DNA from 2 places in the Rhodococcus sp. JCM 9793 genome. Region 2 is predicted to be linked to the other one. Evidence: riboswitches for the same ligand, from Rfam matches in the RefSeq annotation. Region 2 holds a riboswitch; the other holds the start of a gene.
What was found. Region 2 has a riboswitch for thiamine pyrophosphate ahead of ACZ46K_RS22845 (TenA family protein). Riboswitches for the same ligand answer to the same signal wherever they lie in the genome.
Positions count from the first base shown of each region.

Region 1: linked by a shared signal. The riboswitch ahead of ACZ46K_RS26390 (3-oxoacyl-ACP reductase) and the one ahead of ACZ46K_RS22845 (TenA family protein) in region 2 are both predicted to bind thiamine pyrophosphate.

Region 1 is NZ_AP043721.1:5,263,087-5,267,296, forward strand. Features, by position in the region: gene ACZ46K_RS26375 (ABC transporter ATP-binding protein) at 1-523, shown strand, start outside; gene ACZ46K_RS26380 (ABC transporter permease) at 520-1,287, shown strand; gene ACZ46K_RS26385 (DUF998 domain-containing protein) at 1,292-1,882, shown strand; TPP riboswitch at 1,926-2,017, shown strand; gene ACZ46K_RS26390 (3-oxoacyl-ACP reductase) at 2,076-2,849, shown strand; gene ACZ46K_RS26395 (LLM class flavin-dependent oxidoreductase) at 2,849-4,183, shown strand.
Region 2 is NZ_AP043721.1:4,476,343-4,480,552, reverse strand. Features, by position in the region: gene ACZ46K_RS22850 (ABC transporter substrate-binding protein) at 1-891, opposite strand, end outside; gene ACZ46K_RS22845 (TenA family protein) at 876-1,586, opposite strand; TPP riboswitch at 1,579-1,675, opposite strand; gene ACZ46K_RS22840 (carboxylesterase/lipase family protein) at 1,762-3,303, shown strand; gene ACZ46K_RS22835 (TetR family transcriptional regulator) at 3,376-4,029, shown strand; gene ACZ46K_RS22830 (ABC transporter ATP-binding protein) at 4,050-4,210, shown strand, end outside.

The sequences.
Region 1 (4,210 bases), 790 kb from region 2:
CCGTGACCGGGCACAGCTCCGGCAGATCCTCGGCGTGCAGTTGCAGCAGTCCACACTGCACGGGTCGCTGACCGTCACCGAACTCGTCGGCCTGTATCGCACCTTCTATCCGCAACCCGTTCCTGCCGGGGAACTTCTCGAGATGGTCGGCCTCACCGAACAACGAGATATCCGATTCGAGAAGCTCTCCGGCGGGCAGCAGCAGCGGTTGTCTATCGCGCTCGCACTCGTCGGGCGGCCACGTGTGGTCATCCTCGACGAACTGACCACCGGCCTCGATCCTCGTGCGCGGCGACAGATGTGGAAGACGATCGAACGACTACGCGCCGGCGACGTCGCAGTTCTGCTGGTCAGTCACGCGATGGAAGAGGTGGAGCACCTCTGCGACCGCGTGGCGTTGCTCGACGCGGGAAACATCGTCGCACTGGACACCCCGGCCGGTCTCGTCGCGCAGGCAGCGGCGGAGAACCTCGACGACGCGTTCGTCGTACTCACCGGAAAAGAGTTGGAGGACACCGCATGAGCACCGCCGTCGACACCCACCGTCCAGGAGCCGCCGCCTGGCTCACGCTGACCGTGTGTGAAGCGAAGATGGTCGCACGCGACACCGCCGGGCTCGTCGTTCCGATCGGACTTCCGCTGTTGATCCTCATCATGAGCGCGTCGTCGGCGAGCAGCGAAATCGTGGCGAACGGGCGCTCGGTGCTGGACGTGTTCGTTCTTCCGCTGGTGTTCACGATCATCATCGCCACGATCGGTGTCATCAACATGCCGAGTTTCCTCGCGTACTACCGGCGCACCGGAATACTGCGACGACTGTCGGTGACGCCCGCGTCACCCGCTATGGTCCTGGTCGCCCAGGTCGTGGTCAGCGTGCTGCAGACCCTGGTCGGGCTCACCGCAGCTCTCGTCGTGGCCACTGTCTTCTTCGACGCCCGCCTGCCCGTGCATCTCGGCACTGCTGTCGGTGTGTTCGTGCTGTCGATGGCGGCGATGTACGCCGTCGGAATGATCGTCGCGGCGATTTCACCGACCCCGAACTCCGCGGTGGCGATCGGACTCGTCGCATTCTTCGCACTGGGTGCGACCGGAGGCTTGTTCGGTAGCCGCGATGCGCTTCCCGACCCGGTCGCGACGATCGGAGAATGGTTGCCGTTCGGTGCCTCGGTCGAGGCGATGTCCGCGGCCTGGGCGGGGAACCCCGCCGACCCGGCTCACTTCGTCGCGCTCGGTGTGACGATCGTGGTCGGTGTCGTGGTCGCGGCTGCGCTCTTCCGGTGGGAGTGATCGCGTGACGATCATCGGTTCGATCGCACTCGCGGTGTTCGTCGTGGTCTTCCTCGTCGACGGATGGACCCGCCCCGGCTACCACCCGGTGCGTCAGCCCGTCAGTGCACTCGCGCTGGGCCACCGGGGCTGGATTCAGGCCACCAACTTCATCGTGTGCGGTGCAGTAGTGACTGCCGGAGCGATCGGCGTCGCCCACACATTCGGCAGTGTGTTGCTCGGCGTGGCGATCGGAGTGTTCGGTGTGTCGCTCCTGGTCTCGGGGCTCTTCCCGATGGATGCCATGCGCGCATATCCGCCTGGCACACCGGACGAGACCCCGACGGAGTACTCGCGGCGGCACACTATCCACGACCAGGCGGGCGCGGTCGTGTTCACTTCGCTTCCAGGGGCGGCGATCATTGCAGTCTTCACCGTGCCCGGTGCAGGATGGACGTGGTTTTCCTGCCTGACCGCTGCCGCGCTGACCGTCGGTTTCATCGTGTTCGGGCAGGCGTGGGAGAACGATTCCCGCTACGCCGGCCTCATCCAGCGGGCAGTGATCGTCGTCGGCTGGGCGTGGCTCGCACTGCTGTTCCTCCATGCCGGAACGTGACGCGCCGCAGCATGGTCGAACCGAGCTGTTAACCTGGCGTTCGAAACTCGACACGGGGTGCCGGACACGGCTGAGAACACACCCGTCGAACCTGATCTCGATCATGCGAGCGAAGGGATGCCGAGCCGGCGACAGGCCAGAGGTCCGACGCCGTCTGCGTATCCCTTCGGTCCGAAGGGAAGGCGTCACAACAATGTCCACAACAGCACTGAAGAACCGGATCGTCTTGGTCACGGGCGCCGGCCGCGGGCTCGGCCGCAGCATCGCACAGGCTTTCGCAGACGAAGGTGCGTCCGTCGTCGTGAACTACCGGCGCAGCAACGACGCGGCACGGGCTCTCGCCGAGAGCATCGGTACCGAACGCGCGATTGCCGTGCAGGCCGACGTCACCGACCGCACGCAAGTAGAGGCCGTGTTCGACCGGGCGCGCGAATATTTCGGCCGTCCGGTGACCACTGTGGTGAACAACGCCCTGCCCGACTTCTCCTTCAACGGTGACGCCCGCGACAAGGCGGATCGAATCGGATACGGCGCCTTTGCCGCCCAACTCGAAGGCATCGTCGGTGGTGCGGTGAACACCATCCAGGCCGCACTGCCGGGAATGCGAGAAGCCGGCGGAGGCAGCATCGTCAATATCGGGACCAACCTGTTCCAGAACCCGGTCGTGCCGTACCACGACTACACCGCAGCCAAAGCAGCCTTGTTGTCGACGACCCGTACTTTCGCTGCAGATCTGGGCCCCGAAGGCATCCGAGTGAACATGGTGTCGGGTGGGCTCCTGCGCACCACCGATGCATCGTCCGCGACACCTCCGGAGGTCTTCGACCTGATCGCCGCGTCGACCCCGCTGCGCAAGGTCACGACCCCGGAGGATTTCGCCGCGGCCGTGTTGTTCTTCGCGTCCGACTGGTCGCGTGCAGTCACCGGGCAGAACCTTGTCGTCGACGGCGGTCTGGTGATGAACTGATGGCGGTACGCACCTTGCATATCAACGCATTTCTGTACGGCGCAGGTCACCATTCCTCTGCGTGGCGGCACCCGGATTCCGCTGCGGAGCGCATCGGCGACATCGCCTATTTCGAGGAACTCACGCGCACCGCCGAGCGGGGACGCCTCGACGCGGTGTTCTTCGCCGACGGCCACAGTGTGAACCCCGCGTACACGGCGGGCACGACGTGGTTTCTCGAACCGATCACCGCACTGTCGGCGATGGCGCGAGCCACCGAGAAGATCGGGCTGGTCACCACGGTGTCCGCAAGCTTCTACACACCGTTCCACGCGGCCCGTATGCTCGCGTCACTCGATCACATCAGTGGTGGACGCGCCGGTGCCAACATCGTGACGTCGATGTTCGACGCCGAAGCCCGCAACCACGGATCGGATTCGTTACCGGCTCACACCGAACGCTACGGCAGGGCAGAGGAGTTCATCGACGCGATTGTCGCACTGTGGGATTCATGGGACGAGCACGCCGTGATCGCGGACCGCTCGGCCGGACGTTTCCTGGATGCCGACGCGATCCACCGGATCGAGCACCGCGGCAAGCACTTCCGTGTGGACGGTCCGCTCACGGTGCCGCGCTGCCCGCAGGGACGCCCGGTGTTGTTCCAGGCCGGCGCCTCGGACACCGGACGTGACCTTGCGGCCCGCCACGCCGAGGCCGTGTATTCGGTTGCCTGGGATCTTCCGGCGGCGCTCGAATTCGCCACCGACCTACGTGCCCGCGCCACCGCCGCGGGACGTGATGCCACGTCGCTCGCGATCCTCCCCGGACTCGTCACCTACGTCGGCCGCACCGTCGATGAAGCGCAGGCGAAGAAGTCGGAATTGGACGCGTACCTCGATATCGAGGGCGCACTCGCCCAACTCGGGTCCTTCACCGGCCAGGACTACACCGGCCACGACCTCGACGCTCCGGTCTCGGACCTGCCGCCCATCTCGGAGTTCACCGGCCCGCAGGGACGGTACGCAACAGTGCAACGAATCATCGAGACGCAACGACCCACTCTGCGAGAACTGCTCGGATTTCTCGCTGCCGGCGGCGGTCACGCCACCATGATCGGCACACCCGAGTCGGTCGCCGACCGAATCGAGGAGTGGTTCGTCGCCGGTGCCTGTGACGGTTTCAACCTGATGTGCCCTGCCTACCCGGATTCCCTCGACGACTTCGTCGACCTCGTGGTGCCGGAGTTGCAGCGCCGCGGCCTGTTCCGCAGCGAGTACCCGGGCACTACCTTGCGTGACTCGCTGGGGCTGGCGGTGCCGGCTCTGCCGCACAGGCACAGGGCGATTGTCGGATAGCGAGCAAATTACGTTGCGTCGGTGAAT
Region 2 (4,210 bases):
GAGGGTACCGACGCGACCCTGCTCGTCCCGCATGTAGTCGGAGGCGAGCATCCGCTGGCTCTCGAAGACGAGCTCTTCGTCGGGAAACGCCCCCGGGTTGGCGTCGAGCAGCGCGCGGGCGCCTCGATCGGCATCGTCAGCGGCGATCTCGTACCCACGCTGAAGTGCCTGCACGAACGCGCGGCCCCGGTCCGGATTCTCGGCGAGCCAGTCCTCGTTGCCGTTCACGACGATCGCGTACTGGTCGGGGAAGCCGTAGTCGGTGTATTCGAAATAGCGCATCGGCAGTCCGCGATGCTCTGCTTCGAGTCCTTCCCACGCAAGATACGAGACGGTGAAGTCTGCGGTACCGGAGTAGACCGCCTCGTACGCGGACGTTCCGAGGACGACCTCCTCGAACTCGCCGCGTCCACCGTCGTTGCGGATGACCTGCGCGAGCGCCTCGCTGTCACCGGGGTCGGCGAAACCTGCGTAGACGTGACCGTCGAGGTCTGCCGGACGCATGAGATCCGCGCGGTCCGCCTTGACGCCGATCCCTGTTGCCCAATGCTGCAACGGAGCGAGCACGGTGACGGTGTGTGCCCCGGAAGCGCGGGAGAACGTCGCCATGCCGTGGGTGGAGATGCCGAACTCCGCGTTGCCGGCGTCGACGAGGGTGTCGGGTGTCGCCTCGTTGTAGGGCAGGATCTCGACGTCGAGCCCGGCATCGTCGAACAGTCCTTCCTGCAACGCCACATACAGACCGGTGTGGTTGGTGTTCGGGGTCCAATCGAGTGCGAACCGGATCGTGTCGTCGGAACCGCCACCGGCGCATGCGCCGACTGCGCACACGGTGATGGTGGCGACAGCGAGTGCGGTGATCCGGTGCCGCAGCGTCACGACGCGGGCCACGGCTGCGTGTTCAGGGCGGTGTCCCAGAACAGCAACTCGTAGCGGGTCGCGAGGGTGAACGCGTCGATCATCGCGTCGCGCTCGGTGTCGGTGGCGGCTGCCCCGGCGGCGTCGACGAGGGTGCGTGCGGTCGCGACGGAATCCTGGAATCCTTGGTCGTCGTAGGTGGCCACCCACTGCGCGTAGGGATGGGCCGGATCGGCGGCGAGCACGGCGGCTGCGCTGGAGGCCAGGTCGCGGCACACTTCGGCGTAGATCCAGAAGCACGACAACACTGCGGCGGCACCCACCGGATACGGTTCGGTCGCCACCGTGGCCGTCAGATACGACACGTAACCGAGGCACGCGGGGGAGTGCGCGACGGGTGCGTCGCTCACAGGCAGCACGCCATCGGTGAGAAGCTGCCGGTGCAGCGAGGATTCCTCGGTCGCCGCCGTCGCGGAACTGGTCGCCCAGAATGCGCCGGTGACCGGGTCCGGTGCCTTGGAGGCGAGGAGCGCGAGGGCCTTGGCGTATCCGGCCAGGTAGAGCGCATCCTGCTCGATGTAGAAGCGGAACGACTCGAGGGGAAGCGTGCCGTCGCCCAGGCAACGCAGGAACTCGAGGTTGTCGATGGAGTCGCGTAGAACCTTCGTGTGGTCCCACAGGACATCGGTGAAACGGTCGGTCGGTGAATCGTGCGCAGGCACAGTCATCCCGAAACATCCCTTCGTCAGCATTACCTGATCAGGTTCGACGGGTGTGATCTCAGCCCCGCACTTGCGGAGCACCCCGTGTCGGTCGGAGGCGACGATAGCACCTTCGCCGAGCGGCTGTCGGCTCGGTGTCCGGTGGGTACGTTGGGATGCGAGTAGCTCACCGGGAGGTCATGTGGACGCCGAGACACTCGTTGTCGGATGCAAGTACGGCGAAGCCCGCGGATTCCGCGACGGCGCGGTGTACTCGTGGAAGGGGATCCCGTTCGCCGCCCCGACCTGCGGTGACATGAGGTTCCGGTCGCCGGAGGGGCCTTCGCCGTGGTCGGGAGTGCTCGACTGCGAGCGGTACGGGCAGATCGCTCCGCAGAGCCGGAACAGCCCGATCGGGATCTCGTCCGACATGACCATCGGCGAGGATTGCCTCTCGCTCAACATCTGGGCTCCGGAACCGGACGGGCACAAGCGCCCGGTGATGGTGTGGATCCACGGTGGCGCCTATGTGATCGGCTACTCGGGTCAGAAGATCTACGACGGACGTGTGCTGAGCGAGACAGGCAACATCGTGGTGGTCACGCTCAATTACCGTCTGGGGGCGCTGGGGTTTCTGGACCTGTCGTCGTTCTCCACCGTCGGCGATACGTATGAGTCGAATCTCGGTCTGCGAGACCAGATTGCTGCGCTCGAATGGGTGCGCGACTGCATCGCGGACTTCGGCGGCGATCCCGACAACGTCACCCTGTTCGGTGAATCGTCGGGCGGGGGATCGGTCACGACGCTCATGACGGTGCCGCGCGCCGAGGGGTTGTTCCATCGGGCGATCGCGCAGTCGCCACCGGCGACGTCGGTATACGGTCGTGAACGCGCGGCGATGGTTGCTGAGCGATTCCTCGATATCCTCGACGTGTCGCCTGCTCGGGTGGGGTCCCTGCGGGACATGCCCTACGAGCAGCTCGTCGCCGCGGCCGAAACAGTGGTCGGGGAGATCCCCACGAAAATTCCGGGCACCTTGGCGATGACCCCGGTGGTCGACCGCGACCTGGTGCCCAAATATCCGGTCGCGGCGTTCCAGAAGGGTCTGTCGCATCGGGTTCCGCTCATCATCGGTTCGAACAAGGACGAGCCGTCGATCTTCCGTTTCATGAAGTCGCCGCTGATGCCCGTCGACGATTCGGCGGTCCGCGCCATGCTGGAGGCACTCGCGAAGGACCGTCCCGATCTCGAGCCGGAACGGCTCGCTGAGATCGCCGCGGCGTACCCTGATCTGCCGAAGCCGAGTGGTGCGATGGCCCTGTCGCGCGACGCGGGTTTCCGGATGCCGGTGTTATGGGTCGCGGAGGCGCATGCCGAACATTCCCCGACATGGGTGTATCGATTCGACCACGCGACGCCGATGCTCAAGGCCGCGCGGATCGGTGCCGGTCATGCAACCGAATTGCCATACGTGTTCGGCAATTTCGGGACGCTCGGTCGCGATCCGAGTTTCTGGCTCGGTGGTCGCAAGGGTGCGATCGAGGTGTCGGGGCGGGTGCAGCGTCGATGGCTGGCATTCGTCAAGCACGGGGTGCCGGCTGCTCTGGATGCGTCGAAGCACTGGCCGCAGTACGAGCCAGGCGAGCGCATGACCTTGCTGATCGATGCGCGCGACACGGTCGTGTCGGATCCGGATGGGTCGATGCGGGAGGTGTGGGGCAATCAGGTGATGGGCTTCTCCTGAAGCCGACCGAGTAAATCCTGTTGACGTGTAAATCCTGTTGACGTCATTGAACACGTGTGCAACCCTTGGAACATGCGTTCAGTCGAGGGCGTTTCCGACCTCACGACCCGTGCTCGCATCCGCGACGCAGCAATTCGTTGTGTTGCTCGGGACGGTGTGAACATTTCGCTGCGGGCCATCGCCTCCGAATGCGGTGTGAGCGCCTCGCTCATCGTGCACCACTTCGGTTCCCGTGCCGGTCTGCGTGAGCACTGCGACGCGTATGTTCTCGACAGCATCCGCGAGCTCAAATCCTCGGTCCTCGAACCGGGCAGTGGGGTCGCGGCGATGTTGGCGCAGCTCGAGAACATCGGGAGCTATGCCCCGCTCATCGGCTACCTGATTCGGAGCCTTCAGGCCCGGCGCCCGGCCTCTCGGGCGTTTCTCGATCATCTGGTGGCCACCACCGAGGGCTACCTCGCGAAAGGTACCGAGTCCGGCATCGTGAGTCCCAGTCGGGATCCCGAGGCACGGGCACGGGCGCTCGTCGAGTTCAGCACCGGCGCGCTGCTACTGCATGTTCCCGGCCCGAACGAGCCTCTCGATCTCGACGCATTGCCCGCGTGGCTGCGTTCGTACAGTGACCGTCTTCTGCTCCCCTTGCTCGAGCTCTACACCGAACCGCTACTCACCGACTCGACCATGCTCACCGCATATCTGGCTGTCCGGGAGGCAGCCGACCCGTAACCGACCACGGAGGTTGCACCATGGACACACCCGCCATCGACACCGTCGACCTCGTCAAGACCTTCGGCACCACCCGCGCTCTCGACGGATTCTCGATCGAAGTCGGAACCGGAACCGTAGCAGGGTTTCTCGGACCCAATGGTGCCGGGAAATCCACCGCGATCCGCGTGCTCCTCGGCAT